4 regions of the Actinomadura miaoliensis genome follow, and region 3 is predicted to be linked to each of the others. Evidence: riboswitches for the same ligand, from Rfam matches in the RefSeq annotation. Region 3 holds a riboswitch; each other region holds the start of a gene.

Region 1 (7,748 bases), on a different contig from region 3:
TCGCCCAGCGGCTGGCCGCGTTCGACATGAACATCATCGCCTACGACCCCTACGTGCAGGCGGCCCGCGCCGCGCAGCTCGGCGTCCGCCTGGTCGGGCTGGAGGAGCTGCTGCGCGAGAGCGACTTCATCACCGTCCACCTGCCCAAGACCCCCGAGACCCTCGGCCTGATCGGCGACCGCGAGCTGCGCATGGTCAAGCCCAGCGTGCGCATCGTCAACGCCGCGCGCGGCGGCATCGTCGACGAGGCCGCCCTCGACCTGGCGCTCAAGGAGGGCCGCGTCGCCGGGGCGGGCCTGGACGTGTTCAGCACCGAGCCGTGCACCGACAGCCCGCTGTTCCACCACGACAACGTGGTGGTCACCCCGCACCTGGGCGCCAGCACCCACGAGGCGCAGGAGAAGGCCGGCACCCAGGTGGCCCGCTCGGTGCGGCTGGCGCTGTCCGGCGAGTTCGTGCCCGACGCGGTCAACGTGCAGGGCGGCGCCGTCGCCGAGGACGTCAAGCCCGGCCTGCCGCTGGCCGAGAAGCTCGGCCGCATCTTCACCGCCCTGGCCGGCGGCGTGCCGGTGCGGCTGGAGGTCGTGGTGCGCGGCGAGATCGCCGGGCACGACGTCAAGGTGCTGGAGCTGGCCGCGCTCAAGGGCGCGTTCGCCGACGTGACCGAGGAGTCGGTGACGTTCGTCAACGCCCCGCTGCTGGCCCGCGACCGCGGCGTCGAGGTCACCCTCACCACCACCGAGGACAGCCCCGACTGGCGCAACGTGGTCCAGGTGCGCGGCACCATGGGCGACGGCACGGTGGTGTCGGTGTCCGGCACGCTCACCGGCCCCAAGCACCACGAGCGCATCGTGGAGATCAACGGCTACGACATGGAGCTGTCGCCCACCGACCACATGGCGTTCTTCTCCTACAGCGACCGGCCCGGCATCGTCGGCGTGGTCGGCCGGCTGCTCGGCGACCAGGGCGTCAACATCGCCGGCATGCAGGTCGGCCGGGACGCCAAGGGCGGCACCGCGCTGATCGCGCTGACCGTCGACTCGGCCATCCCGGCCCAGCTCGTCGACGTGATCCGCGACGAGGTAGGCGCCGAAATGGGCCGCCGCGTCGACCTCGACGGCTAAGAGCGGGCGGGGCGGGGTCGGCGTGCTCGGCACGCTGCGCGTGCCTTCGCCGTGGCCCCGCCCGTTGTGTCTCCCAGGGGGACGACCCCCTGGAACCCCCGGCTTGAGGCGGGCGGAGCGTGCTTGGTGTGCTCCGCCCGCCTTTGTCGTTGGCTGCTTCTGGCGGTTGTGGGTGCACCTGCGGGTTCTTCGGGGGGTGTCTCAGCATGCGGAAAGTTGGGCCACGGGTCGGGACAATTCGGGAGGCGGGCCGGTAACGTGGGCGGAGTCATGCGCTTGGTGGTATGCATCCTTCGCCGCCGCGGCGGGGCCTGAGACGGCAGGCCGGCGACCCGCCGCGGAGCAGGGCGCTGGCCGTAAGCCCGTCGTTCACTCTTCCGACGAACCACCACGAGGGATCGCGATCATGAACACCGACGTCAACGTGCCCACGCCCGCCGACGACGCCGCCGAGGAGGCGGCCCGCGCGCTGCAGACCGCCCTGGACCGCCGCGACAACGGCGGCCGCTCCGACCGCTGACCCGCGGTCCGCTCCCGCCGGATGGCATGATCGCAGACGTGGCACCACGTGGTCGGGCGGGAGCGGACGAGGTCCGGCGGGCGCTGGCGGACGCGGCCCGGCTGGGCCCCTACTTCCAGGTCGTCACCGACCCCGCCGAGGAGGCCGACCCCACCTGGCGGCCCCTGCCCGAACCCGACGCGGCACGGCTCGGCGAGCTGACCGACGCCTACGCGCGGCGGCTGGGCACCGGAGAGCGCCGGGTGGCGGCGTCCATCCTGTTCCAGGGGCTGGCGTCGCGGTTGTGGTCGCCCGTGGTGGCGGCGAGGGCGTACGGCGTCGTCCCCGACCTGTCCGGGCTGCACTGGCGCTGGGCCCCCGGCGCGCCGATCGCGCTCTGGCTGGCCGACCCCGGCGGCTGGCCCGCCGCGGACGATCCCGCCGCCACCGCCGGGCTCGTGCACCGGACGGTCCTGGAGGGGCAGCTGCGGCCGCTGCGCGCCACGCTGCTGGAGATCGTCGGGCTCGCGGACGGCCTGCTGTGGGGCAACGCGGCGGCGGCCCTCGCCGGGACGCTGCGCGCTGGCACGCTCAGGCCCGAACTGGCCGAGCCGGTCGGGACGCTCGTGCGAGAACTGTTCGAACGCGAACCGCTGGCGGGCACGGGCTCGTTCACCCCGGACGGGTTCGTCCGCCGGAGCTGCTGCCTGTACTACCGGGTGCCGCCCGGCGGCGAGATGTGCGGCGACTGCGCCCTCCTGCGCCGCGCGTGAGCGTCCCGCGCGGCGCAGGAGGGCGTAAAGGTCAGGCCGCTGTGGCGGCCGGTGACGGCCGCCGCTGGAAGGAGCGCTCGGTGAGCGCGCCGAACACCAGACCCAGCGTCGCCCACAGGACGACCTGGACGCCCAGCGACGCGATCCGGAAGTCCCACAGGACCGTGGCCGGGAAGCCGTCCGCGACCGCGTCCGGCGTCGGCGTCAGCCGGTACACCAGCGCCAGCACGACCGCGAACCCGGCCGTGGTCGCGATCGCCGCGTTCCAGGCCCCGAACCGGGGCAGCAGGCGGCGGAACACGATCACGGCGGCGACGACGGCCAGCACGCCCAGCGCCACCATGCCGAAGTACAGCGCGGTGCGGCCGCCGATCGTGTCGGGGTCGCCGACGGCCGGGGGCGTCGGCGGGTACTTCAGGAACGGCACCAGTTCGACGGCGACGAACCCGCCCAGCGCGACCAGCGCGGCGGTGGCGCGGGCGCCGAACGCGCCGACACGGCCGTAGGCGACCGCGAACGCGATCGCGAACAGCCCGCCGAGCGCGACGCCGTACACGCCGAGCGCGGTGACCAGCCCGGCGGTCTTCTGCACCGTGCGGCTGACCACCTCGTGCTCGTGCCCCTCGTGGGCTGCGGCCGCCTCGGCCTCCTCGAACGCGATGGCGTGGCCCACCTGCGGCTCCCCGTACAGCCAGGCGACGACCAGCGCGAGCGCGGCCGCCGCCAGCCCGGCGAGCATGCCGCGGACCAGCAGTGTTCTCATCATCGGGGAATCGGCCCGCCCGTCAGTGGCAGGGGAAGCCGAGCAGGTGACGGCCGTCGTGGGTGAACTCGTGCACCCAGGTGCCGCCGATGAGGGAGGTGGCGCCCTGCTCGGCGCCGACGAAGTAGATCAGCACCAGGCCGAGCACCGCGGCGAACACCGCCCACGGCAGGACCTGGCGAAGGGGGATGCGGACGGGCGCCGGACGTTCTCCGGCAGGCGTCGACGGAACGGCGGTCTGAGCCATCTCAGGGTCTCCTCACGGGGTTCACTCGCCCCGGTACGGGAGGACGACGGGTCAGTGTCCTGACTCCCAGATCAGCGCCTCCCGCCGACCTTCCCGCCGGGTGTCCGGCCGTGGTCGTGGAGTGGGGGAGGCTCCCTGGTCACAGTGGCGGGACCGTCCTGGAGTCGCACCAGGTTCCTGCGCACCGTCGCCTCGATGTGCACTTGTTGGGGAGAGCGTCCCCTTTGCGGTGGTCCAGCGTCAAGTGCGGGTTCTGTCGCCCGGAGGGCAGTGCGGGGCCGCCCCCGCCCGTGAAAGAGCGGCGTCGCGGACGAGGCGGCGCCGTACGAGGTGAAACGGGCGCCGTGCGGGCGGCCGGCGTGAAAATCCGCCGCCCGGCATGGGGTTCGTTGACCGTGCGGACGGCGCGTTCCCACAATCTCCGGCGATTCACCTCCGCGTTCGCTCCCACGAACCGCCCACCGAAACCGCCCACCGAAACCGCCCACCGCGACCGCCCACCGAGACCGCCCACCGAGACCGCCCACCGAAACGCACTTCGTCCCCGACCTGGAGGCGCCCGAGCCATGACCCATCCCCCAGGAACACGACCGCCGGTGGCGCAAGCGGCGGCCGCGCTGGCCGTCTGCCTGAGCCTCGTGGCCGCCGCGCTGGTGGCCGTGCTGGTCCGTCCGCCGGGCGCCTCCGCCGCCGCCCCGGCGGGCACCGGCACCGGATACCTCAGCACCAGCGGCAACCGGATCGTCGACGGCACCGGCCAGACGGTCCGCCTGACCGGCATCAACTGGTTCGGCATGGAGACCGACAACAAGACCTTCCACGGCCTGTGGGCGCGCGGCTACAAGTCGATGCTCGACCAGATGGCCCAGCTCGGCTACAACACCCTGCGCGTGCCGTACTCCAACGACGCGCTGAAGCCGGACGCCAAGGCCACCAGCGTCGACGGGGTGTCCAACCCCGACCTGGTGGGCCTCAGCCCGCTGCAGATCCTCGACAAGGTGATCGCCTACGCCGGCCAGAAGGGCATGCGGGTGATCCTGGACCGGCACCGGCCGACCAGCGCGGGCCAGTCGGCGCTGTGGTACACCCCGGCCGTCTCCGAGACGACGTGGATCGAGGACTGGAAGGCGCTGGCCCGCCGCTACGCGGGCAATCCCACCGTGATCGGCGCCGACCTGCACAACGAGCCGCACGCCGACGGCACCGACCCCAACGGCACCGGCTCCTGCTGGGGCTGCGGCGACCCGGCCCGCGACTGGAGGCTGGCGGCCGAGCGCGCGGGCAACGCGATCCTGTCGGTCAACTCCAACTGGCTGATCTTCGTGGAGGGCGTGAGCTGCCCCAGCGGCGGCAACGCCAACTCCTGGGACGACATCCCCGACGAGCACTGCGGCTGGTGGGGCGGCAACCTGTCGAAGGCGGGGCAGTACCCGGTGCGGCTGAACGTCGCCAACCGCCTGGTGTACTCGCCGCACGAGTACGGCATCTCCGTCTATCGCCAGCCCTGGTTCGACTCCGCCGACTTCCCCAACAACCTGGCCGCGATCTGGGACCAGCAGTGGGGCTACCTCTACAAGCAGAACACCGCCCCGCTGCTGCTGGGCGAGTTCGGCAGCACCCTGGCCGACCCCAAGGACAAGGTGTGGCTGGAGAAGCTGCTCGCCTACGCGGGCACCGGGGCCACGGGGATGAGCTTCACGTACTGGTCGTGGAACCCCAACTCCGGGGACACCGGCGGCATCCTCAACGACGACTGGACGACGGTGAACCAGGCCAAGCAGAGCATCCTGCAGCCGTACCTGATCCCGCCGACGCCCGGGGACGGGGGCGGCCCCACGGACCCGCCGCCGACGGGCTCGGACGCCTGCAAGGTCGCCTACACCGTCATCAACCGCTGGTCCGGGGGCTTCCAGGGCAACGTGGACGTGACCAACTCCGGCTCCACCACGTTCCGGAACTGGACGCTGACGTTCGACGTCCCGCAGGGCGTCACGGTGTCCAGCGGGTGGAACGCCACGTTCAGCCAGAGCGGCACCAAGGTCACGGTCAAGGGCCCGTCCTGGAACGCCGACCTGGAGGCCGGTGAGAAGGCGAGCGTCGGCTTCACCGCCAACGGCAGCGACACGCCGCAACCGCAGACCTACGCCGTCAACGGCACGTCCTGCGGCTGACCCGGGCGCGACCTGCCCTCCCCGGGGCGCCGCCCCCCTTCCTCCACCGAGCAGGGGGCGGCGCCCCACTCGTACCCCCGCTGAGCAGGGGCGGCGCCCCCCTGGGACGCACCCGGCGGGCTGCCGGACACGAGACGTGCATCCCGAAGAGTGAGACCGATGCTCAGGAACTGAGACGTTTGCAGTAGAGTGCGCGCATGGCTTCCCGCAGCATCCGCCTGGCCGTCATCCCTGGTGACGGGATCGGCCCCGAGGTCGTCGCCGAGGGTCTGAAGGTTCTGGACGCCGTCGCTCCGGCGCACGACCTGAAGTTCGAGCAGACCTCCTACGACCTGGGCGCCGCCCGCTGGCACCGCACCGGCGAGACGCTGCCCGACACGGTCCTGGAGGAGCTGCGCGGCCAGGACGTGATCCTGCTGGGCGCGATCGGCGACCCCAGCGTGCCCAGCGGCGTGCTGGAGCGCGGGCTGCTGCTGCGGGCCCGGTTCGAGCTCGACCACTACGTCAACCTGCGGCCGGTGAGGCTGTTCCCCGGCATGGACACGCCGCTGTCGGGGGTCAAGCCCGAGGACGTCGACATGATCGTCGTCCGGGAGGGCACCGAGGGCCCGTACGCGGGCGTCGGCGGCGTCCTGCGCAAGGGCACCCCGCAGGAGATCGCCACCCAGGAGAGCGTCAACACCGCCTACGGCGTCGAGCGCGTCGTCCGGTACGCCTTCGAGCAGGCGGCCTCCCGGCCCCGGCGCAAGCTGACGCTGGTCCACAAGGACAACGTGCTGACCTTCGCCGGCGAGCTGTACCAGCGCGTCGTCAAGCGGGTCGGCCAGGAGTACCCGCAGGTCAGCACCGACTACGTGCACGTCGACGCGGCCACCATGTTCTTCGTCACCGCGCCGCAGCGGTTCGACGTGATCGTCACCGACAACCTGTTCGGCGACATCATCACCGACCTCGGCGCCGCCGTCGCCGGGGGCATCGGCCTGGCCGCCTCCGGCAACGTCAACCCCGACCGCACCGCGCCGTCGATGTTCGAGCCGGTGCACGGCAGCGCCCCCGACATCGCCGGGCAGGGCAAGGCCGACCCGACCGCCACCATCCTGTCGGTGGCCATGCTGCTGGACCACGTCGGCGCCCCCGAGGCCGCCCGGCGGGTCGAGCGGGCCGTCGCCGACGACCTGGCCGCCCGCCGCGGCCGCCCCGCCCGGGGCACCGCCGAGGTCGGCGACGCGATCGCCGAGCGAGTATCCGGCTAGGGCGCGCCCCGGCCGGACCGCGAAAACGCGACACAAGCCACAGCACCGGGCGCGCCGACACGGCGCGCCCGGTTCTTCGTGTGCGCCGTGATCAGGGAGCAGGGCTGGACGAAGTACGACAATGAGGATAGGAATGCCCGGACGGCGACGGGGCCGGGCGGGCGATCCGGGAGAGGACCCACCATGAGCAGCACGCTGGACTTCGACATCAGGCTCTCCGAGCGGCGGCGCGGTACCGCCGAGCGCGAGGCGATCCTGGCCGATCCCGGATGGGGCCAGTACTTCACCGACCACATGGTCACGATCCGTTACGCCGAGGGGAAGGGCTGGCACGACGCCCGGCTCGAGCCGTACGGCCCCATCGCCCTCGACCCCGCCAGCCAGGTCCTGCACTACTCCCAGGAGCTGTTCGAGGGGCTCAAGGCGTACCGGCAGGCCGACGGGACGATCGTCACCTTCCGCCCGTACGCCAACGCCGCCCGCATGAACCGCTCGGCCCGCCGCATGGCCATGCCGGAGATCCCCGAGGAGCTGTTCGTCCGGGCGCTGGAACTGCTGGTCGAGAACGACCGCGACTGGGTGCCGACGCAGGCCGGCCACAGCCTCTACCTGCGGCCGTTCATGTTCGCCACCACCCGCGCCCTCGGCGTGAACAGCCCCGCCAACGAGTACCTGTTCGTGGTGATCGCCTCCCCGTCCGGCAACTACTACGCCAAGGGGATCCGGCCGGTGTCGGTCTGGCTGTCGCAGGACTTCACCCGGGCCGCGCCCGGCGGCACCGGTGAGGCCAAGACCGGCGGCAACTACGCCGCCTCGTTCGCCGGGCAGGCCCAGGCCGTGGCCAACGGCTGCGACCAGGTGGTCTGGCTGGACGCGGTCGAGCACCGCTGGGTCGAGGAGGTCGGGTCGATGAACCTG
Region 2 (7,748 bases), on a different contig from region 3:
GTCCTCACCTGGTCGGGCAGGGCCGAGTCGCCCACGTACGCGGCGGGGTCGCGGCCGGTCAGGGAGCGCACCATGGCGACCATGCCGCCGTGGTACTGGAAGTAGTCGTCGGAGTCGACGATGTCGTGCTCGCGGGTGTCCTGGTTCTTGGCGGCGACGGCGATGCGGCGGAACGAGGACTCCATGTCGGCGCGGGCCTCGCGGCCGTCCAGCCCCCGGCCGTAGGCGTAGCCGCCCCACACCGCGTACACCTCGGCCAGGTCGGAGTCGTCGCGCCAGTTGCGGGCGTCGATGAGCGGCAGCAGCCCCGCGCCGTACGCGCCGGGCTTGGAGCCGAAGATGCGGGTGGTGGCGCGGCGCCAGTCGCCGTGCACGGCCCGGTCCGCCACGGCGTGCCGCCGCACGAAGTTGCGGTCGGCGGGCTCGTCCAGCGCGGCGACGGCGCCGATGGCGTCGTCGAGCAGCGCGATGACGTGCGGGAACGCGTCGCGGAAGAACCCGGAGATGCGCAGCGTGACGTCGATGCGGGGGCGTCCCAGCTCCTCCGGCGGGACGATCTCGAAGCCGGTGACGCGGCGGGACGCGTCGTCCCACACCGGACGGCAGCCGATGAGCGCCAGCACCTCGGCGATGTCGTCGCCCTGGGTGCGCATGGCGCTGGTGCCCCACACGGTCAGGCCCACGCTCGCCGGGTAGTCGCCGGTGTCGTCCAGGTGCCGCCGGATCAGCGAGTCGGCCAGCGCGACGCCGACCTCCCAGGAGTTGCGGGACGGGATCGCCTTGGGGTCGACGGAGTAGAAGTTGCGGCCGGTCGGCAGCACGTTGACCAGCCCGCGGGTAGGCGAACCGGACGGCCCGGCGGGCACGTACCCGCCGGACAGGGCGTGCAGCACCGCGCCGATCTCGTCCCGGGTGGCCGACAGCCGCGGCACCACCTCGACCGCGGCGAACTCCAGCAGCCGGACGACGGGCTCGATCTCCCGGTCGAGCGCGTCGCGGCACACGGCGGGGGCCTGCGCGGCGTCCCAGCCGCGTTCCTCCATGCCCTCGACCAGGCGGCGCGCCAGCGACTCCAGGACGTCGACGGCGTCGGAGGCGGTGCGCGCGTGCGTCCCGGCGATGTCGGCGTCCACCACCGCGCCGGGCTCGGCGAGCAGCGCCTTCTCGTCCAGGCCGTGTGCGGCGGCGAGCGCGGCGCGCAGGCCCGGCATGGCGCCGGCGACGCCGCCCCACACCTGGGCGGCGCGCAGCACGGCCAGCACGAGGTTGACGCGGGTCGGGCCGAGCGGCTCCTGCCCGAGGACGTGCAGGCCGTCGCGGATCTGCACGTCCTTGATCTCGCACAGGTAGCCGTCGATGTGCAGGATGAAGTCGTCGAACTCGGCCTCGCCGGGCATCTCCTCCTGGTGCAGGTCGTGGTGCAGTTGCGCGGCCTGCACGAGCGTCCAGATCTGGGCGCGCACCGCCGGGAGCTTGGCCGGGTCCAGGTCGGCGACGGTGGCGTACTCGTCGAGCAGCTGCTCCAGCTTGGCCAGGTCGCCGTAGGTCTCGGCGCGAGCCATCGGCGGGACGAGGTGGTCCACGACGGTGGCGTGCCCGCGCCGTTTGGCCTGCGTGCCCTCGCCCGGGTCGTTGACGATGAACGGGTAGACCAGCGGCAGGTCGCCCAGCACGCCGTCGGGCGCGCACTCCGCCGACAGGCCGAGCCCCTTGCCGGGCAGCCATTCCAGCGTGCCGTGCTTGCCGAGGTGCACGACCGCGTCGGCGCCGAACTCCTCGTCCAGCCAGCGGTAGGCGGCCAGGTAGTGGTGGGACGGCGGCAGGTCCGGGTCGTGGTAGATCGCCACCGGGTTCTCGCCGAAGCCCCGCGGCGGCTGGATCATCAGCACGACGTTCCCGAACCGCAGCGACGCCAGGACGATGTCGTCTCCGTCCACGTACAGGTCGCCGGGCGGCTCGCCCCAGTGCTCGCGGACGCGTTCGCGCAGCGGTTCCGGCAGCGCCTCGAACCAGCGGCGGTAGGCGTCGAGGGGCACCCGCGCCGGGGCGTTGCGCAGCTGCTCCTCGGTGAGCCACTCCACGTCGTGGCCGCCCGCCGCGATCAGCGCGTGGATGAGCGCGTCGCCGGTGTCGGGGTCGCTCCAGTACGTGCCGTCGTCGCCCAGCCGGTAGCCCGCGGCGGCCATGTCGCGCAGCAGCCGCACGGCCGAGGTGGGCGTGTCGAGCCCGACGGCGTTGCCGACCCGCGAGTGCTTGGTGGGGTACGACGACAGCACGATCGCGACGCGTTTGCGTTCGTTCGGCACGTGCCGCAGCCGCGCGTGCCGCACGGCGATCCCGGCGACGCGCGCGGCCCGCTCCTCGTCGGCCACGTAGACCGGGACGCCGTCGGGGCCCTCCTCCTTGAAGGAGAACGGCACGGAGATCAGGCGCCCGTCGAACTCGGGGATGGCGACCTGCATGGCCGCGTCCATCGGCGACAGCGCCCCATCCGACTCCTGCCAGGCGGCGCGGGGCGTGGTCAGGCACAGGCCCTGCACGACGGGCACGTCCAGGGTCGCCAGCGCGCCCGCGTCCCACGATTCCTCGTCGCCGCCCGCACTGGCCTGCGACGCGACCGTCCCGCCCGCCGCCAGCACGGTGGCGACCAGCGCGTCGGCCTGCTTGAGCAGGTCGAGCAGGCCGGCGTCGGCGCCGCGCAGCGACCCGCAGAACACCGGCAGCGCGTTGCCGCCCTTCTCCTCGATCTTCCGGCACAGCACGTCGACGAACGCGGTGTTGCCCGACAGTTCGTGCGCGCGGTAGAAGACGACGCCGACCGTGGGACGGGCCGGGTCGAGCCCGTACGACCCGTGCACCCCGTACGACGGCATCGCGACCGGCGGCGCGAAGCCCTCCCCCGTCAGCAGCACGGTGTCCGACAGGAAGCGCGCCAGCTCCCTGAGGTTGGCGACGCCGCCCTCGCGCAGGTAGCCCAGCGCCTCGGCCGCCACCCCGGCGGGGACGGTGGACAGGCCCATCAGCTCGGCGTCCGGATCGGCCTCGCCGCCGAGGAACACCACGGGCAGGCCGCCGCGGCGCAGCCGCTCGACGCCCTCCGGCCAGGTCTTGCGCCCGCCCAGCAGCCGCACGACGACGACGTCGGCGCCCTCGGCGAGCCGGTCGACCTCCTCGGCGGCGAGCCGCACCGGGTTGGCCGTCACGTAGCCCGCGTCGGCCGCGCGGGCGGCGAGCAGTTCGGTGTCGGCGGTGGACAGCAGCAGAACACGCATCGGCAGGGCCTCCTCCGGGGTCCGCGCCCCGGCTCGGTGACGAGGTCACGACGGCGCGGAGTCTCCTGGCTCCCGGATCGACGTCACGGCCCCCGGCCTTCCAGCGCGTACGCCGTGGCCCTGTGTGGAGGCGGACTCCCCGGTCACAGTTGCGGGACAGCCCCGGATTCGCACCGGGTTCCTCCCCTACCGTCGGCCGCCATCGTAGCCGTGACTGAACCGGCGCCCCAGAGCCGCCGTACACAGGGTGGGCAGCGCGGACCGGCCTTCCCTGCGAGCCGGCATGCGCGACAGTGGTCAGCAGGCTGCGTATGGGAGGACCCCCTCGTGTCTCTCTTCACGCCTTCCCCTCGGGAGACGGCGACGGCGGACGGCGACGCGACGACGCCGGAAGGCGCCCCGTCCCGCGAGCGGGGCGCGTTCGCCATGCTGCGCCGGCACCGCGTCTGGTCGCGGACGGTCACCGTCCTGGCGTTCCTGCTGGTCGCCTTCGCCCTGCTCACGCCCAACCACCTGAACAGGCTCACGCCCGGCGCGTTCGCGCGGGTGCCGATCGAGGGCGTCCTCGGCGTGGTCCTCGTCCTGGCCCTGCGCGGGCGGGCCCGGCGGATCGCGGCGGGGCTCGGCGGCGCCGCCCTCGGCGCGCTGCTCGTCGTGAAGGTCGTCGACATGGGCTTCTACCAGGTGCTGGTCCGGCCGTGGGACCCGGTGCTGGACTGGGCGTTCGTCGACGCGGGCCTGGAGTTCTTCACCGGCGAGTACGGCGGGGCCGGCGGCGTCGCGGTGCTGACCGGAGCGGTGGTGCTGGCCGTCGGCGTGATCGCCGTCATGGCGCTGGCGGCGGTGCGGCTGGCGGGCGTCGCGGCCCGGCACGACACCGGGGCGGCCCGCGCCGTCGTGGTGCTGTGGGCGGTGTGGACGGTGGGCGTCGTGTTCGGCGCGCAGCTCGTCCCGGGGGTGCCGGTCGCGTCCTCCGGCACCGCCAAGCTCGCCTACAACCGCGCGCTCAAGGTGCGCAGCGGCCTGCACGACAAGGAGGTGTTCGCCCGGCAGGCCGCCGTGGACGGCTTCCGCGCCACGCCGGGCGACCGGCTGCTGACCGGCCTGCGCGGCAAGGACGTGCTGGTCGCCTTCGTGGAGAGCTACGGACGCGACGCCGTCGAGGACCCGGAGTTCTCCGCCCAGGTCGGCGCGGTGCTCGACTCCGGCGGCGAGCGCCTGCGCAAGGCCGGGTTCGGGGCGCGCAGCGCCTGGCTCACCTCCTCCACGGTGGGCGGGGGAAGCTGGCTGGCCCACGCCACGCTGCTGTCCGGCCTGTGGATCGACAACCAGCAGCGGTACCGCAACCTCGTCGCCGGCGACCGGCTGACGCTCAACCGCGCCTTCGGCCGGGCCGGGTGGCGGACGGTCGGCCTCATGCCCGCCATCATCCGGGCCTGGCCGGAGGGCCGGTTCTTCGGCTACGACCAGGTCTACGACAACCGCACCCTGGGGTACCGGGGGCCGCGCTGGGCGTACGCCACCATGCCCGACCAGTACACCCTGTCGTTCTTCCAGCGCGTCGAACGCGAACGCAGGGACCGGGACACGCCCGTCATGGCCGAGACCGCGCTGGTGTCCAGCCACGCGCCCTGGGCCGCCGTCCCCCGCCTCGTCGACTGGAACCAGGTCGGCGACGGGTCGATCTTCAACGGCCAGGGCGGGATGAGCCTGAAGAAGGCCCAGTGGCCGCCCAACGACCGCATCCGGGGCGAGTACCGCAAGTCCATCGAGTACACGCTGAACACCCTCATCTCCTACGTGGAGACCTACGGCGACGACGATCTCGTGCTGGTCTTCCTCGGCGACCACCAGCCCGCCCCGGTGATCACGGGCGAGGGCGCGAGCCGGGACGTCCCGATCACCATCGTCGCCCGCGACGCCAAGGTGCTGGACCAGATCTCCGGCTGGGGCTGGCAGGACGGCCTCAAACCCGCCCCGCGGTCCCCCGTCTGGCCGATGAACGAGTTCCGCGACCGCTTCCTGACCGCCTTCGGCTCCCAGCCCGCCGGCGCCCCGTCCCAGGCCCACCCCCGCTGATCGCCGGGGACGTCGGGACCTTCGGCAGGTGCGCCCCGCGTGGCCGTGGGTAGTGCATGCGGCAACACCGCGGATACGAGGACGGACGCACATGAACACGCAACCGATACCGAACACCGACCGGCCGGTCGTCGGGTCCTACAGCACCTACGCGGAAGCCCAGCGGGCGGTCGACTTCCTGTCGGACGAGAAGTTCCCGGTGGAGCGGACGGCCATCATCGGCTCCGACCTGAAGATGGTCGAGACCGTCCTCGGCCGTCTCACCAAGGGCCGCGCCGCCCTGGCCGGAGCGGGCAGCGGCGCCTGGTTCGGCCTGCTCATGGGGCTGCTGCTGACCCTGTTCACCAGGAACCACGGCGCCGTGCCGTCGCTGCTGGTCGGCGGCATCGTCATCGGCGCGGTGTTCGGGGCGGTCTTCGGCTTCATCGCCCACGCCGTCACCGGCGGCCGCCGCGACTTCGCCTCCCGCAGCCAGATCGTCGCCGCCCGCTACGACGTCGTCACCGACCCGGAGGTCGCCGAGGACGCCAAGAACCGGCTCATCAAGCTGTCCTGGCGGGAGGGCTGACCGGGCGTTCGCGCCCGACAGGCGGCGGCCCCGGCCCGGCTCAGTCCTTGCGGCCGGTGGTGGCGACGGGGGCGGACGAACTGCGGCCGGCTGCCGGGGGAAGCATCCGAATATCCGTTCGCACGGCAGGGCGGAAATGTCGGAAGGGGCGGTTACCGTCGTGACGGACGCGTACGCCCTGGAGGACGGCGGCCCAGCATGACTTCCACGTTGATCGGACGGGAACATCCCGCGGCGGTGCTGCGCGGGGAGGTCGACCGCGCGGTGGCCAGCCACGGCGGGCTGGTGCTGGTCGCCGGGGAGGCCGGGATCGGCAAGACCACCCTGGTGACCGAGGCGATGCGGGAGGCCCGCGACAGGGGCGCGCTGGTGCTGGGCGGCTCGTGCTGGGACTCGGCCAGCGCGCCCGGCTACTGGCCGTGGACGCAGGTGGTGCGGGCGCTGCGGCGCGCCGTCGACGCGCGGGAGTGGGCGGCGGCCGAGGCGGCCGCGGGCGGCGGGCTGGCGGTGCTGCTCGGCGAGTCGCCCGGCGCCGACGCCGACGGCTTCCAGGTGTACGACGCGGTGACCAGCGCGCTGGTGGCGGTCTCGCAGCGGCGCCCGGTGGCCGTCGCGCTCGACGACCTGCACTGGGCGGACGCCGCGTCGGTGCGGCTGCTGGAGTTCGTGGCGCAGCACACCTGGTTCGAACGGCTGCTGCTCATCGGCACCTACCGCGACGTCGAGGTGGAGTGGGACGAGCACCCGCTGCGCTCCCTGCTGCCGTCGCTGGCGGCCAAGGCCACCGTCGTCACGCTGACCGGGCTCGGCCGCGCCGAGGTGGGCCGGCTGATGCACCGGACGGTCGGCGTGCAGCCGGACGACGCCCTGGTCGCCGAGGTGCACCGGCGCACGGGCGGCAACCCGTTCTTCGTCGAGCAGGCCGCCCGGCTGTGGCACGGCGGCGGCACCGTCAACGCGATCGCGCCGGGCGTCCAGGACGCGGTGCGGCGGCGGCTGTCGCTGCTGCCCGGCGCGGTGGCGCGGCTGCTGACCTCGGCGGCCGTGCTGGGACGCGAGTTCGACCGGGGCGTGCTGGCCGCGGCGATGGGCGAGCCGGTGCCGCGCGTGGAACGGCTGCTGGCGCGGGCGGTGGCGGCCCGGCTGGTCGTCGCGCGCGACGACGGCCGTTTCGCGTTCGCCCACGACCTGGTCAGGGAGACCCTGTACGGCACGCTCGGGGACGTCGAGGCGCGCCGCGCGCACGCCGCCGTGGTGCGGGCTATCGACGACGCCCCGGCGCTGGCCGGGCGCGTCATGCCCGCCGAGCTGGCCCGGCACGCCCATCTCGCCGGTGACGAGATCGACGCGATGCTCGCGGTGGAGCACCTGCGGGCCGCCGCCCGCGACGCCCGCCGGCGCAGCGCCGTGGAGGAGTCGATCGGGCACCTTCGGCGCGCGCTGGAACGCGCCCCCGCCGGGCACGGGCGCCTGCGCGTCCTGCTGTCGCTGGAACTCGGCCGCCAGCTGTCGCACGCCGGCGACGAGGACGCGGCGTGGCAGGTGTTCGAACGCGCCGTGGCCCTCAGCCGCGAGGTCGACGACACGGCGCTGCTGGCGCGGGCGGCGCTGACCCTCTACCCGTACGAGCCGCCCGGCCCGGCGCAGCGGCTGCGGGACGAGCTGCTGGTGGAGGCGCACCGCCGGATGGTCCTGGACGGCGCCGCGCCGCCGGTGCGGCGGCCGCTGATCCAGCTCGCGCAGGAGCTGTCGGCCGCCGTCGCGCGGCAGGCCCGCGGCGGCGACGACGAGACGCTGGTGTTCAGCCTGTGGGCCCGGCACGACGCCCT
Region 3 (7,748 bases):
TGCGCGCCCAGATGGGACTGGACGACCCGCTCGCGGCCCGGTACTGGCGGTGGGCCACCCACGCGGTACGCGGCGACCTGGGCACCTCCTACATGTCCGGCCGGCCGGTCACCGCCGCCCTCGGCGAGACGCTGCCGTGGATGCTGCTGCTCACCGCCGCCGCCACCGTGCTCAGCTTCGCCGCCGCGTTGGCGGTCGGGCTGGTCGCCGCGTTGACCCGCCGCGCCTGGCTGCGCCGCGGCATCGACCTGGTCCTGTTCGTCATGGGCGGCATGCCCGGCTTCGTCGCCGCGCTCCTGCTGCTGTACGTGTTCGCGGCGGCGACCCACCTGATGCCGTCCGGTGGCGTCAGCCGCCCCGGCGAGCCCGTCACCGCCTACGGCCTGCTGGCCCATCTGGTGCTGCCCGCGTGCGCGCTGGCGTTCGGCCACCACTTCGGCATCTACGTGCGGCTGGTGGAGACCGGTGTCGGACGGCTGCGCGACGCGCCGCACGTGCACAACGCGCGCGTCCGCGGCCTGCCCCGCCGCACCGTGGTGACACGGCACCTGATGCGGCCCGGACTCGTGCCCTTCACGGCCCGGCTCGGCGTCGGCGTCGGCACGCTCATCGCCGGTGTGTACGCCACCGAGGTGATCTTCTCCTGGCCCGGCATGGGGCGGCAGGCCATCGCCGCCGCCCGCGCCCAGGACTACCCGCTGCTGGTCGCCGTCGTGCTGGTCACCGGCCTGATCGTGGTCGCCGCCAACCTGGTCGCCGAGCTCGTCGTGGCCGTGCTGGACCCGCGCGCCCGCTCGGGGCAGGCCGATGCCGACTGAACGCCGCACCGTCGTCCGTGCACCTTCGCCCGTACCGTCGCCAGAGGGGAGCCCGCAGGTGGTGGCTGAGACCCGGGGACTGCTGGCCGTGCGGCTGCGGCCGCGGCGTCCGGCGTTGCTCGTCGCGGTCGCGGTGCTGGCCGTGATGGGGCTGGCGGCCGTACTGGCGCCGTCGCTCACCCCACTCGACCCGGTGGCCACCGACACGTCCGCGACCTCGTTGCCGCCCGGCTCGGCCGGTCACCCGCTGGGCACCGACCTGCTCGGCCGCGACCTGCTGGCCCGCATGCTCTACGGCGCCCGCACCTCCCTGCTGGTCGGGCTGGCCGCCGCGGCGGTCACCGTCGGGCTCGGCATGCTGGTCGGCGGCCTGGCGGCCATCGCCCCGCGCTGGCTGGACGGGCTGATCGCGCGGATCGCCGACGTGCTGCTGGCGCTGCCGCTGCTGGTCATCGTGCTGGCCCTGGCCGCCGTCGCCGGGCCGTCCATGGGCCTGGTGATCGCGGCGATCGCGCTGACGAGCTGGATGCCGGTCGCCCTGATCGTCCGCGCCGAGCTGCGCACCCGCCGCCGGCGCCTGTACGTCCGCGCCGCCTACGCCCTCGGCCTGTCCCGATGGCAGGTGCTGTGGCGGCACCTGCTGCCCGGCGCGCTGCCCCCGGTCGCCTCCGTCGCCGCGTTCGAGGTCGGGCACGCCATCCTCACCGAATCCACCCTCAGCTTCCTCGGCCTGGGCATCCCGCCCAACCGGCCCAGCTGGGGCAACCTGCTCACCGAGGCCCAGTCCCACCTTCTCACCGGCGAGTGGTACACCGTCGCCATCCCGGCCGCCGCCGTCGTGGCCACCATCATCGCCGTCAACGTCATCGCCGGCGCCATCGCCGGCCCGGAGGAAGGCAGGACCTGGTGACCTCCACAGCCGAGCACCGGGGACTCGCCGTCACCGGACTCACCGTCGAGGTCCCCGGCCGCCGTGTCGTGCACGGCGTCGACCTCACCGTGCCCACCGGCCGCGTGCTGGCGCTGGTCGGGCCGAGCGGCAGCGGCAAGACCCTCACCGCACGCGCCATCGCCGGGCTGCACCCCTACCGGGGCACCGTGCTGGTCGACGGCCGGCCTCCTGTGCCCGGCCGCGACGTGGGATACGCGTTCCAGAACGCCCTGGCCTCGCTCAACCCCACCATCACCGTGCGGCGGCACCTCACCGAGACCGTACGCGCTCACCGGACCGGCGACCCCGACGAGGCACTGGCCCGCGTCGACCTGGACCCGGCCCTGGCCGCCGCCCACCCGTTCGAGCTGTCCGGCGGCCAGGCACAGCGCGTCGCCCTCGCCCTGGCCACCGTCCACCGGCCCCCCGTGCTCATCGCCGATGAGATCACCACCGCCCTGGACCCCGTCACCCAGGCCGGCGTCCTGGACCTGGTGCGCGCCCAGGCCCGCGACCGCGCCGTCCTGCTCATCACCCACGACCTGGCCGCCGCCGCCCGCTGGGCCGACGACATCGCCGTCCTCCACCACGGCCGCGTCCTCGAACACGGCCCGGCCCCCAAGATCTTCGCCGCTCCCCGCACCGACCTCACCCGCCGGTTGCTCGAAGCCGCCGAAGCGGCCCCTGCGCCGCGTCCCGTCCCACCGGCGGCCGAGCCCTCCACCGAAGGCGGCCTCGCCCTCCAAGGCGTGCGGCGGGTACTGCGGTCACGCCGGCGCCGCACCGTCGCGCTGGACGACGTCGACCTCGACATCGCCCCCGGCGAGGCCGTGGCCATCGTCGGCCGCAGCGGCTCCGGCAAGTCCACCCTCATCGGCGCCCTCGCCGCGCTCGACCGCCCCGACCACGGGACCGTCCTGCGCGACGGCCGTGACGTGTGGGCCCTGCCCGGCCGTGGACGACGCGCCGTCCGGCGCCGCACCGGACTGATCTTCCAGGACCCGCTCGCGTCCTTCGACCCCCGCCACACCGTCCGCCAGGTGATCGCCCAAGCCGGCCCTTACGACGACGACCTGCTGCGCTACGTCGGCCTCGACCCCGCCCTGGCCGCACGTCGCCCCGCCACCCTGTCCGGTGGCGAATGCCAGCGCGTCGCCATCGCCCGCGCCCTCGCCCAGCGCCCGCACGTCCTGCTCGCCGACGAACCCACCAGCGGCCTGGACGTCCTGGCGCAGGAGCGCATCCTGCGGCTGCTCACCGACCTGCGCCGCGATCACGGCCTGACCATCGTTCTGGTCACCCACGACCTGCGCGTCGCCCGCCGCGTCGCCGACCGCGTCATCACCCTGCATCGGGGCCGCGTCGTCGACGACCTCCCCGCCACCGCTCTCGACACCGCCCAGCACCCCGAGACCCGGCGCCTGCTGGAGGCCACCCGGCGGGACCCCGCGTCCCGCTGAACGAGCCGCCGACACCGGCCGTTGAAGTCATGGCAGTATGTGGGGGTAGGCGACGGCGGAACGAGGAAGCCGGTGCGAATCCGGCGCGGTCCCGCCACTGTGATCGGCGAGCGGACTCCGATGACGCCACTGCCCGCGTTGCGGGTGGGAAGGCCGGAGCGAGCATCGACCCGAGAGCCAGGAGACTCACCTCGTCGCCTCCTCGTTGGAGCTGGGGCGGATTTCCCCAGGGAGGAGAGGGTGCTCGCGTGCGTTCACGCATGGCCGGCTCGACGCCGGTTCCTGTCCGTCGTGCTCTTCTCAGCTTGGTGACGGCGTTGTGCCGCGCCTGCGCCGAGGGGGCCTGGTCCCGATGACGCGCAGCGCTCGGTGGCTGCTCGCGTGGGTGCTGGCGTCGGTGTCGCTGGTCGCCGCCTGTGGCGGTTCGGCGACCGGCACCGGTGGCGCCTCCGGCGGGGAGGCGGCGCCGGGGTTCCCGGTGACGATGACCAACTGCGGGATGAAGACCACCTACCTGCGTCCCCCGCGACGTGCGGTGTCGCTGAACCAGCACGCGACCGAGGTCATGCTGGCGCTGGGGCTGCAGAAGTCGATGGTGGCCACCGGATACCTCGATGACGAGATCCTGCCGGAGTACCGGGCGGCCTACGACTCCATCAAGGTGATGTCGAAGGAGTATCCGTCCTTCGAGACGCTGCTCGCTGCCGAGCCGGACTTCGTCTACGGGGGCTTCGCCGGCACCTACGACGCCAAGGAGGGACGCGGCCGCGACGCCCTCGCCAAGGCCGGGATCAACTCCTACCTCAACGTCGAGGGCTGCGCGTCCGGGCCGGTGACCGTGGACACCATGGACACCGAGATCCGCAACATCGCGAAGATCTTCGGTGTGCCGGAGCGGGCCGAGGAGCGGATCGCCGGACTGCACCGCACGCTGGACGCCGTCAGGGCCGAGGTCGCCGGGGTCGCCCCGGTCAAGGTCTTCGTCTACGACAGCGGTGACAGGACCGCCTTCACCGCCGGCGGCGCGGGCATCGGCAACGAGATCATCCGGCGGGCCGGCGGCGTGAACCTGTTCGCCGACCTGGACAAGACGTTCGGCGACGTCTCCTTCGAACAGGTGGCCGACCGCGCCCCCGAAGTGATCGTCATCTACGACTACGGCGACCGGCCGGTCGCCGACAAGAAACGGTTCCTGCTGAACAACCCCGCGCTGAAGGACGTACCGGCGATCAGGAACCGGCGGTTCGCGGTGCTGCCGCTGTCGTCGACCGTGCTGGGCGTACGCGTACCGTCGGCGGTGGAGTCGCTGGCCCGGCAACTGCACCCGGACCGCTTCCGGTGACGCACGCCGCGCGGGAGGCCGGTGACGCACAGGCCGCAGGCGGTGGACAGAGGTCGGTCGTCCGGCGGACGCGGGTGCCATACGCGCTGGTGCTGGTCGTGCTCGGCGGCCTGGTGGTGGCGGCGGCCACGGCCGGGATCGCGATCGGCTCCATCAACATTCCGGCCGGTCAGGTGTGGGGCATCCTGCTGCACCGGTTGCATCCGGCGCTGGCCGATCCCGGCTGGACACCGGTGCGCGAGACGATCGTCATCGACGTCCGGCTGCCGAGGGTGCTGCTGGCCGGGGCGGTCGGGGCCGGGCTGGCGGTGTGCGGGATGGCGTTGCAGGCGCTCGTGCGCAACCCGCTGGCCGACCCGATGCTGCTGGGGATCTCCTCGGGCGCGGCGGTCGGCGCGGTACTGGTCGTGGTGTTCAACGTGACGTTGCTGGGCGTGTTCTCGCTGCCGGTGGCGGCGTTCGCGGGGGCGTTGACGGCCCTAGTCGCGGTGTACCTGCTGGCTCGCTCGGGCGGGCGCATGACGACGGTCCGGCTCGTGCTGGCCGGGGTCGCGACGGCCGAGGTGCTGTCGGCCGCCGCCAGCTTCCTGATCGTCACCTCCGGCGACCCCCACAAGACCCAGGCGGCGCTGCGCTGGATGCTCGGCGGGATGGCGGGCACCACTTGGACGATGGTGTGGATCCCCGGCGCCGCGGTGCTGGCGGGGACGGCGGTGCTGCTGGGCGTGACCCGCCCGCTCAACCTGCTGCTGGCGGGCGAGGAGGCCGCCGCCTCCCTCGGGCTGGACGTGCACCGGTTCCGCTCCGCGCTGTTCGTGCTGGTCGCGGCGCTCGTCGGCACGATCGTCGCGGTCAGCGGGCAGATCGGGTTCGTCGGGCTGATCATGCCGCATGTGGTGCGGCTGCTGGTCGGCGCCGACCACCGCCGGGCACTGCCCGCCGCCGCGCTGCTGGGCGCGGCGTTCCTGATCGCCGCCGACCTGGCCGCGCGCGTCCTCATCGCGCCCGAGGAGATCCCGGTCGGCGTGTTGACCGCCCTGGTCGGCGGCCCGTTCTTTCTGTGGCTGATGCACCGCAGGACCGCGTCATGACCCGCCACCGAGTTTCCACCGACGTGCCCATCGACGTGCCCGACGACGAGCCGGGCGCGGTGCGTGCCGAGGCGGTGTCGGTGGTCGTCGGCGGCCGTGCCCTGGTGCACGAGGTGTCCGTGGACGTCGCCCCGGGTGAGGTGATGGGCCTGGTCGGACCCAACGGCGCAGGCAAGTCGACACTGCTGCGCACCTTCTACCGGGCGCTTCGTCCCACGTCCGGCCGCGTACTGCTGGACGGGGAGGACGTGTGGCGGACACCCGGCAGGCGGGTGGCGCGGCGGCTGGCCGCCGTCCCGCAGGACGGCGGTGGCGACTTCGAGCTCACCGCGTACGAGGTGGTCGCGATGGGCCGCACCCCGCACAAGCGGCCGTTCGCGGGCGACGACGCCACCGACCGCGCCATCATCACCGCCTCGCTGGACGCCCTCGGCGTCGCGGCACTGGCCGACGCGCCCTTCGACCGGCTGTCGGGCGGCGAGCGGCAGCGGGTCCTGATCGCCCGCGCGCTCGCCCAGCGCACCGGCACGCTGGTGCTGGACGAGCCCACCAACCACCTGGACCTGCGCCACCAGCTGGACGCGCTGCGGCTGGTGCGCCGGCTCGGCGTCACCGCCGTCATCGCCCTGCACGACCTCAACCTGGCGGCGGCCTTCTGTGACCGCCTCTGCGTCCTGGACGCCGGCCGCCTGGTCGCCGCCGGACCGCCCGGCCAGGTGCTCACCGCCGACCTGCTGGCCGAGGTCTACCGGGTGGACGCCGAGGTGACCGTCCATCCCCGCACCGGCATCCCGCAGATCACCGTCCTGCCCGAAATGACACGCCTGATCGAATGACCCGAATAGGAAGACGACAGGCTGATCCCTGATGTCGACGCCTGTGCCGACACCGGCAGTGTCGCCCGCCGCACGGCCTGGCGGAGTCGCTCAACATTCCCCATAACCGCAGGTAGTCATACGGGTGCGGATACGGGTTTCCCCGGATGTCCTTCACTCAGCACGGTGACACTCTGTGATCAGCCAGTCACGTTCGCAGATCTGGGGGGACACCATGACATTCAGCCCGTTGAAGGTAGGGATGCTCGGCCTCGGTGCCGGCGCCTGCATCGCCATGACCACGGGCGGCGCCGGGGCGACGGAGTCGGCCCCGGCCACGTCCAAGCAGGTGGCGCGCACCTGCCACGTCCGCTCCGACGGCAAGCTCCTCTGCGAGAACAAACGCGGCGCGCCGCTGTACCAGCACCGGTCGACCGGAAGCAGGATCGTCGACTACCTCGACACAAGCCCGAGCGTCTTCGCCTGCTGGGGCGAAGGCGACCTCCACGCCGGAGGCAACCGCATCTGGTACTGGACCAACGGCGACCGCACCAAGCAGTGGGGCAACATCCCCGCCGTCCACCTCTACACCTCCGTCGACCCACCGGCCGGCATGAAGAAGTGCTGACCTGATTCGGCGGAACCCGGGCCCCTGGACTCCAGGGGCCCGCACCGCTGGTGAGGGCCTGTTCCCATAGGGCGGGCCTACCGCACATTGACTGCGCCGCCTATCCTTTCTCCGCTCGCTCGCGGATCGGTTCATCCGCCGGTCGCGGCGCCGTGCACCCGGTACCGCTCGGCGTCGGCCCACTTGATCTCAAGACCGAGCCCGGGGCGGGCGCGGTCGGGGCGCAGCGCGCCGCCGCTGGGCGAGGGGACGCCGTCGAAGACGGTGTGTTCCACGCGCACGTGGTCGTGGAAGTACTCCAGGTGCCGCAGCCGTTCGACGGCGCGGAAGGCGTGCGCCGAGACGGCGGGCGCGCAGTGCGCCGACAGGTCGATCTGGTGGCCGGCGGCGAGCCCCGCCACCTGAAGCAGCCCGGTGATCCCGCCGCAGCGGGTGATGTCGGCCTGCAGGCAGTCCACCGCCTGGGCCTGGAGCAGATTGGTGAAGTCGCGCAGGACGTAGCCGTATTCACCGGCGGCGATGTCCAGGCCGCCGGGCCCCGCGCGAGACAGCATGCGCAGCCCTTCGAGGTCCGCGGAACTCACGGGCTCCTCGAACCACGACACGTCCCATTCCTCGGCGAATCGCCGCGCCCAGTACAGCGCCTGCTTGCGCGACAGGGCG
Region 4 (7,748 bases), on a different contig from region 3:
CGACCGAGGCCCGGCTCGTGCGCGAGTTCCTGACCGACATGGAGGACCTGATGAGGTGGGGGGCCGAACATGGATGAGACGCTCGCCGGGATCATCGGCCGATGGCCCGGCCGATGGCGGCATCCGCTCCTGGTGGCGGAGCTGGCGCGCACGCCGTTGGCCGCACTCGACGACCGCCGCGTCGCCGAGTTCGTCCTCGCCGGCCTCGCCGCCCCGGTCACCGAGGCCGAAGGCGTACGCCGGCTGATCGAGGACGGCGAGTTCGCCGCCGTGGACGCGTTCTTCGCCCCCGGGGCCGGCGACGCCGGGGAACCATGGCGGAGCCTGGCGGGGGAATGGACTCGCGACATCCCCGGGCTCCTGGAGGACGCCCGCAAGACGGCCCGCGCCGTCATCGCCCGTGAAGCCGCGGTACTGCGCGAACGCGCCGAGCGCATCGGCCTCGTCCCCGCGGACCTGTCCGACCTCGAAACCGCCGCCGAGCACCGCCTCGCCGAGGCACGCCAGATCCTCGCCGCCGAGGAGCGGCGACTCCGCGACGCGGAGGACGCGCTCGCCGCCGAACTGAGGGGGCGCCTCGGCCCGCAGGATCCACGCACCGAGGCGGTCGAGGCGTGCCTGGCGGCGGGCGAGTTGCCCGCCGCGCGGTGGCTGCTGGAGAACGACCGGGACGACGCCGGGGCGGGCGGGCCCCGCACCGTCCGCCGCGCGCCCCGCTGGCCCTGGTACGGCCACACCGCCGCCGAAGCGCTGAGCTGGTACGACGACGGCGCGCAACTGCCGTTCCCGCAGCTCGCCAGGTTCGTCGGAGCCCGCCGTGACCCGGGCGCCGCCGCCGTCCTGGACCGGCTCCGGGTGCTTGCCGCGCACCCCGACGTGGCCGCCGCCGACGCGTTCGCCACCGCGCTCAGCGGATTCCTCGGCGGGAACCCGCGGTCCGCGGTCGACGAGCGGGACGGCGGGTTCGTCACCACCATCGACGGGCTGGACGACACCCGCCTGCCACGCCTGTCACTGCTGCGCGAGTCCGGCGTCCCGCTGTGGATGGCCGGTGCCGACGTGCCCCCGCCGGCCGACCTCACCCCGCCGATCATCTGGTTCGTCCCCGACAATGCCGAGGAGCTCACCGCCCCCGCCGGAACGGCTGTGCTCGACATCCCGGGGCTGCTGTGCCTGCTCGCCCCGACGGACGACGACCTGCCCACCAGCATCCCTGACCGCCGCGTCAACCTGCTGCGCGCGCTCGTCCCGCAGCTCGGCCTGGAGGCCGTGACCGACACCGCCGGCGGGCTCGAACTGAACGACGCCCGTCCCCGCGAATCGCTGGCATGGCTGCTCGACCTGCTCGGCATAGGGGCCGACGCCGTCGTGCTCGACACGCTCACCTACGAGACCGGACGGCACCCGCTCGCCGTCCCCGCCGTCCTCACCCCCCTGCTCAGGTCTCTGCGCGACCGAGGCGCCTACGAACTGGCCACCGCCGACCTGGAGGCGATCCGCACCCCCGAGGCCCGCGCCCGGCTGCGTGCCCTGCTGCTCGCCCCACTGGACGCGGCCCAACGGGCCCTGCTCGGGCTCGCCGGAGCCCTCTTCCCGTCCGACCCCTTCGACGCCGTCGAACTGGCGTCCTGCGCGCACCTCGTCGGCCTCCCCGAAGAGACCGCCCCCGAGCAGCTCCTCCAGCCGACCGCGACCGCCGACGCACTCGTGACCACGCATTTCCTGGAACACAACGGCGACCAGTACCGGATCGCCCGGTCGGGCGTCGGGGACCTGGCACGCGCCGGAGCAGGCTGGGACCCGGCCGAATTCGCAGCGGAAGCACTCGAGCGACTGCAGTACGGCCTCGGGGACGCGCACGACGTCTGAGCACGGGCGTGCCGCGGCTCGGCCGAGCCCACTGCCGGTGCGTCAGCAGGCGGGTCCCCTGCCCACCGCGGGCGGCCAGGAGGCGCCTTCGGTGGGCAGGGGGCGGGGTCAGAAGTCCTCGTCGAAGGCGACCGAGCCCTCGATTCCGACCTGGTAGGCCGAGACGCGGCGTTCGAAGAAGTTGGAGAGCTCCTGCACGTCCTGGAGTTCCATGAAGCCGAACGGGTTGGCGGTGCCGTACCGGCGGGGCATGCCGAGACGGGTCAGCCGCTGGTCGGCCACGTATTCGAGGTAGGCGCGCATGTCGGTGGCGCTCATGCCGGGCAGTCCGTCACCGCACAGGTCGTGCGCGAAGGCCAGTTCGGCCGCGACCGCCTCTTCCAGCATCTCGGTGACCTGGGCGGTGAGCTCGTCGTCGAACAGTTCCGGCTCTTCGGAGCGGACGGTGTCGACGACGGAGAACGCGAACTCCATGTGCATGGACTCGTCGCGGAACACCCAGTTGGTGCCGCTGGCCAGGCCGTTGAGCAGGCCGCGGGAGCGCAGCCAGTAGACGTAGGCGAACGCGCCGTAGAAGAAGAGCCCCTCGATGCAGGCGGCGAAGCAGATCAGGTTCAGCAGGAACGCGCGCCGGCGCCCGGCCGTGTCGAGGACGTCGAGCTGCGAGATGGAGTCGATCCACTTGAAGCAGAACTCGCCCTTCTGCCGGATGGAGGGGATGTGCTCGATGGCGGCGAACGCCTGCCTGCGCTCCTCGTCCTCCTTGAGGTAGGTGTCCAGGAGCGTCAGATAGAACTGGACGTGGACGGCCTCCTCGAACAGCTGCCGTGACAGGTAGAGCCGCGCCTCCGGCGCGTTCAGGTGCTTGTAGAGGTTGAGCACCAGGTTGTTGGCGACGATCGAGTCGCCGGTGGCGAAGAAGGCGACGAGCCGCTTGACCAGGTGCAGCTCGTCGGCGGTGAGTCTGTCCAGGTCCGGCAGGTCGGAGGCGAGGTCGACCTCCTCGACGGTCCAGGTGTTGCGGATCGCCGCCCGGTAGCGGTCGTAGAAGCCGGGGTAGCGCATGGGACGGAGGGTCAGGTCCATCCCGGGGTCGAGCAGGGTCACTGGCAGGCCTCGCAGATCTCGGGGTTCTCCAGGGAGCAGACGACCGCCTCGGTGTCAGAAGCGGTGTCAGACGCGGTGTCAGGGGTGATGGCGGTGGGAGCGGCGGCGGCGACCGTCGTCTGGGCGATGCTGGTCGCCGGACGCGAACGCAGGTAGTAGGTGGTCTTGAGGCCGGCCTTCCACGCGTAGGCGTACATCGAGGACAGCTTGCCGATGGTGGGGGTCGCCATGAACAGGTTCAGGGACTGGGACTGGTCCACGTAGGGCATGCGCGCGGCCGCCAGGTCGATCAGTGCCTTCTGGGGGAGTTCCCAGGCGGTGCGGTAGAGCCGTTTGAGCTCGTCGTCGAGGTCGGGGATGTGCTGGATCGAGCCGCCGCCGCGCTTGATGGCGTCCCGGGTCTCCTGCGTCCACCGTCCGGCGGCGCGCAGGTCGGCCACCAGGTAGCGGTTGATCTGCAGGAACTCGCCGGACAGCGTCTCGCGCTTGAACACGTTGGAGACCTGCGGCTCGATGCACTCGTAGCAGCCGGCGATGGACGCGATGGTCGCGGTCGGCGCGATCGCGACCAGCAGCGAGTTGCGCAGTCCGACCTCGGCGACGCGCCGGCGCAGCGCGTCCCATTCGGAGGTCTTGCGGGGCGCGGCCGGGAAGTGGTCGGGGTGCAGCACGCCGCGCGCCGCGCGCGTCCGGTCGAACGCCGGGTGGGCGCCCAGTTCCTCGGCCAGGTCCGCGGAGGTGTTGTAGGCGGCCAGCGCGATCTCCTCGGCGATGGCGGTGGACAGCTCCAGCGCCTCGGGCGAGTCGAACGGCAGCCGCAGCGTGAAGAACACGTCCGCCAGGCCCATCACGCCCAGCCCGACCGGACGCCACTCGGTGTTGGTCGCGGCCGCCTCCGGGGTGGGGTAGTAACCGCGGTCGATGGTCCGGTCCAGGAACCGGACGGCCACGCGCACGGTCTCGCGCAGCCGGGCGAAGTCGAAGCCGTCCGGGGTGACGTGGCGGGCCAGGTTCACCGAACCCAGGTTGCAGACGGCGGTCTCGGTGTCACTGGTCACCTGGAGGATCTCGGTGCACAGGTTCGACAGGTGCACCACGTTGCCGGGCTCGGCCGTCTGGTTGCAGGTCCGATTGGCCGGGTCCTTGAAGACCATCCAGCCGTTGCCGGTCTCGGCGAGCGTGCGCATCATGCGGCCGTACAGGCGGCGCGCCGGGACCTGCCGCACGTAACGGCCCTCGGCCTCGGCCCGGCGGTAGGCGGCGTCGAAGTCCTCGCCCCACAGGTCGGTGAGCTCGGGCACCTCCTTGGGGTCGAACAGCGACCAGTCGGCGTCGGCCTCCACCCGCCGCATGAACTCGTCGGGGATCCAGTTGGCCAGGTTCAGGTTGTGGGTGCGGCGCTGGTCCTCACCGGTGTTGTCGCGCAGCTCCAGGAACTCCTCGACGTCGGCGTGCCACGGCTCCAGGTACACGCAGGCCGCGCCCTTGCGGCGGCCGCCCTGGTTGACCGCCGCGACCGAGGCGTCCAGCGTCCGCAGCCACGGGACGATGCCGTTGGAGGTCCCATTGGTCCCGCGGATCAGCGACCCGCGGGAACGGATCCGCGACCAGGAGATCCCGATGCCGCCGGCGTACTTCGACAGCCGCGCGACCTGCCCGTACCGCTCGTAGATCGACTCCAGCTCGTCGCGGGGGGAGTCGAGCAGGAAGCACGACGACAGCTGCGGCCGGCGCGCGCCGGAGTTGAACAGCGTGGGCGAGGACGGCAGGTACTCCAGCCGCGACATCAGCCCGTACAGCCGGCCTGCCTCGGCGACGGTGTCGGCCAGCCCGCACGCCACGCGCATCAGGAAGTGCTGCGGGCGTTCGATGACCTTGCGCGTGTGCGGGTGACGCAGCAGGTAGCGGTCGTAGACCGTCCTCAGTCCGAAGTACTCGAACCGGTCGTCGGCGGTTTCGTCGACGAGCGCGTCCAGCTCGGCGGCGTGCGCGGCGACGAACGCCGCGATCGCGTCGTTGAGCAGGCCCTGCGCGTGCGCGAGACGCACCGAGGAGCTGAACGTGCCGACGCCCTCCCCGGCGGCCTCGTCCCGGATCAGCTCGGCGAGCAGCGCGGCCGCGACCCGGGACTGGCCGGGATCGGCGCCGACCCGCGCGGCGGCCTCCCGGACCGCCAGTTCGCGGTCGTCGACGGTGGCGGAAACAGTCATCTGCTCTCCCTCGGGCGACGCCCTTCGGGCACGCCGGAAGGAGGGCACGACGAACGCGCCCGCCCACCGGCGTTCCCTCGAGGCTCGTGGACCACTTACGGTCGCGGGCAGGTCTTCGGACTCGGGGGCACCCACCACGGACCTACCGGCCGTCGCTTCCCAGGCCGTGCGGCCCAGTGCTCTGTGACGGCTTTCGTTCCCCTTCACCGCTGCGGGGCAGTCCCGGATTCGCACCGGGTTCCCTCTCGCGCCACCCCGTGAGGGGCGGACCCGCAACACCTGGAACTCTACATCTAGTGGCAGGAGTGAATGCAACCTCTAGATGTTGTGGGAGTGTCGCCAGAGACGGCGCGACGGAACGTCCGCGACCCGCGACGCTGCGGCGCCGACCGCCCAGCCGCATGCTCGGGCCGGCGCGGCGGCAGCAGCCCGTGGCCGTCACCAGGTCGGGCAGGCGCGGCGCGGCCCACCGGGCGCCCGAACCGCGGCGCGTCAGCGCGCCCTGGCGACCGTCAGCAGCGCGGCGGCGTCTTCGACGGCTTCCAGGCCGTGCCGGGCGGGCGGCACGATCAGCAGGTCCCCGGTCATGCCCTCCCATGTGGTGTCACCGCTGTGCAGCCGCACCCGACCGCGCAGCACCAGCACCGTCGCCTCACCCGGGTTCTCGTGCTCGGCCAGCGAAGCGCCGGCGCGCAGTGCGATGAGGGTCTGACGCAGGGTGTGCTCGTGGCCGCCGTAGACGGTCTCGGCACTGCGGCCCGCCGGTGACGCCGCCGCGCGTTCCATGTGCTCGCGCACCCGGGCGTCAAGGGAAATCTTCTGCATGAGGTTGCCCTGCCGTTTCCGTGTCAGTAGCGGACGCCGATGCGGCGCCGACGGCGCCCGGCTCGGTGCGATGCGCTGCAACGCGGCTGCGCTAGGAGATGTAGGGCCGCCACAGATACCACAGGGAGGTCGGGGCACTCGGGCCGACGGGCCGACGACGGAGTCGTGCAGGGGGTCGTCAGGAGCCGGCCTCGTCGGTGCGGGCGCCGGCGAGGACGGCGTCCAGCAGCCCCGGATAGCGGGCGTCCAGGTCTTCCCGGCGCAGGGTCAGCAGGTTCTCCCGGCCTGAGGGCTCCTGGATGATCACGCCGCCCTCGCGGAGCACGCGCCAGTGGTGGGTCATCGTCGACTTGGCCGTGATGCCCAGCTCGGCCAGCACGCTGCCGCAGTTGTGCTCACCGCCGCCGTCCAGCACACGGACGGCGGCCAGCCGCACCGGGTGGCCCAGTGCCGACAGCACCGCGTCGATGCGGATCTGGTCGCGGTCCGGATGACGGTACCTCATTGTCCCATCGTACGTTGATAGTCGAACAATCGCCCGGATTCCCTTGCCTCACCATACGAATGTACGTAATTATTCGTACGGTCGTACTCGTCGGCGGGCTCGTCCGCCGGCCCGTTTCCCTCCAGACCCCGAAGGGTGTCCTCTGGCATGTCCGCTGTTCCGAGGCCGGCCGCAGGCCGGCGACTGGGCTGGATCCTGACCCTGCTGGCGCTCGCGCAAGTGGTCTACTCGCTGGACCTCAACATCGTGTTCGTCGCGCTCCCCGAGATCGGCGCGGAGCTGGGCTTCCCCGGCCAGACCCAGCAGTTGGTGGTCAGCGCCTACGTGGTGTTCGCCGGCGGGTTCCTCCTGTTCGGCGGCCGTGCGGCCGACCTGCTGGGCCGCCGCCGCGTCTTCGTGTTCGCCCTTGCCCTCTATGCCGTCTCGTCGCTGGCCGGCGGCCTCGCGCCGTCACCCGCCACGATCGTCGTGGCGCGGGCGGTGCAGGGGATCGGCGGCGCCCTGCTGCTGCCGTCCACCCTGTCACTGATCAACACGTTGTTCGCCGAGGGGCCGCAGCGCAACCGGGCGCTGGCGGTCTGGGGTGGCGCGGGTGCGAGCGGCCTGACCATCGGGGCGCTGCTCGGCGGTGTGCTGACCGAGCACTTCGGCTGGCCCGCCGTCTTCTACGTCAACGTGCCGCTGGCCGCTCTCGTGGCGCTGGCCGCGTTGGCGGTGATCCCGCCCGACCCGGCCGGCAGGCAGCGGCGGCGGTTCGACCTGCCCGGCTCGCTGACCGTCACCGCGGGTGCCACGCTGCTGGTGTTCGCCCTGGTCCAGGGGCCCGAGCAGGGCTGGACGAGTCCGCTGGTGATCGGCGCGTTCGTGCTGGCCGCCGGGCTGCTGGCGGCGTTCGCGGCCATCGAGGGGCGCAGCGCCGATCCGCTCATGCCGTTCCGGCTGTTCCGCAACCGCAGCCTGACCGGCGGCATGATCATCACGTTCATCTACATGGCGACATTCGGCGTGCTGCCCTACTTCCTGACCGTGCTCATGCAGAGCGTGCACGGCTACAGCGCGCTGCAGACCGGACTGGCCTTCCTGGTCCCCTCACTGGCGATCGCCACCGGCACACAACTCGGCGAGCGGCTGACCACCCGGATCGGCCTGCGCACGACACTGCTGATCGGCTTCGCGATCGGGGTCGTCGGCACGGCCGGCATGGCGATCGGCTTCGACACCGATGCCGGCTA

Evidence for each region. A riboswitch is a leader RNA that binds a small molecule or an ion and turns the genes downstream of it on or off. The one in region 3 is predicted to bind cobalamin.
Region 1: another riboswitch for cobalamin. It lies ahead of ABD811_RS12180 (CbtB domain-containing protein); the one in region 3 lies ahead of ABD811_RS02045 (ABC transporter substrate-binding protein).
Region 2: another riboswitch for cobalamin. It lies ahead of cobN (cobaltochelatase subunit CobN); the one in region 3 lies ahead of ABD811_RS02045 (ABC transporter substrate-binding protein).
Region 4: another riboswitch for cobalamin. It lies ahead of ABD811_RS06010 (ribonucleoside-diphosphate reductase subunit alpha); the one in region 3 lies ahead of ABD811_RS02045 (ABC transporter substrate-binding protein).

What each region holds. Positions count from the first base shown of each region.
Region 1 is NZ_BAAAZG010000014.1:99,442-107,189, reverse strand. It holds gene serA (phosphoglycerate dehydrogenase) at 1-1,124, shown strand, start outside; gene ABD811_RS12190 ((2Fe-2S)-binding protein) at 1,683-2,396, shown strand; gene ABD811_RS12185 (CbtA family protein) at 2,428-3,162, opposite strand; gene ABD811_RS12180 (CbtB domain-containing protein) at 3,182-3,406, opposite strand; cobalamin riboswitch at 3,459-3,586, opposite strand; gene ABD811_RS12175 (cellulase family glycosylhydrolase) at 4,003-5,577, shown strand; gene ABD811_RS12170 (3-isopropylmalate dehydrogenase) at 5,775-6,830, shown strand; gene ABD811_RS12165 (branched-chain amino acid aminotransferase) at 7,014-7,748, shown strand, end outside.
Region 2 is NZ_BAAAZG010000037.1:6,993-14,740, forward strand. It holds gene cobN (cobaltochelatase subunit CobN) at 1-3,272, opposite strand, end outside; cobalamin riboswitch at 3,331-3,456, opposite strand; gene ABD811_RS24595 (alkaline phosphatase family protein) at 3,600-5,351, shown strand; gene ABD811_RS24600 (YflT domain-containing protein) at 5,443-5,919, shown strand; gene ABD811_RS24605 (ATP-binding protein) at 6,118-7,748, shown strand, end outside.
Region 3 is NZ_BAAAZG010000001.1:428,080-435,827, reverse strand. It holds gene ABD811_RS02060 (ABC transporter permease) at 1-818, shown strand, start outside; gene ABD811_RS02055 (ABC transporter permease) at 877-1,728, shown strand; gene ABD811_RS02050 (ABC transporter ATP-binding protein) at 1,725-3,209, shown strand; cobalamin riboswitch at 3,233-3,417, shown strand; gene ABD811_RS02045 (ABC transporter substrate-binding protein) at 3,562-4,551, shown strand; gene ABD811_RS02040 (FecCD family ABC transporter permease) at 4,626-5,642, shown strand; gene ABD811_RS02035 (ABC transporter ATP-binding protein) at 5,639-6,478, shown strand; gene ABD811_RS02030 (hypothetical protein) at 6,708-7,085, shown strand; gene ABD811_RS02025 (enolase C-terminal domain-like protein) at 7,217-7,748, opposite strand, start outside.
Region 4 is NZ_BAAAZG010000002.1:326,545-334,292, forward strand. It holds gene ABD811_RS05995 (phospholipase D-like domain-containing protein) at 1-77, shown strand, start outside; gene ABD811_RS06000 (hypothetical protein) at 70-1,869, shown strand; gene ABD811_RS06005 (ribonucleotide-diphosphate reductase subunit beta) at 1,978-2,976, opposite strand; gene ABD811_RS06010 (ribonucleoside-diphosphate reductase subunit alpha) at 2,973-5,186, opposite strand; cobalamin riboswitch at 5,276-5,475, opposite strand; gene ABD811_RS06015 (cupin domain-containing protein) at 5,679-6,011, opposite strand; gene ABD811_RS06020 (ArsR/SmtB family transcription factor) at 6,190-6,516, opposite strand; gene ABD811_RS06025 (MFS transporter) at 6,664-7,748, shown strand, end outside.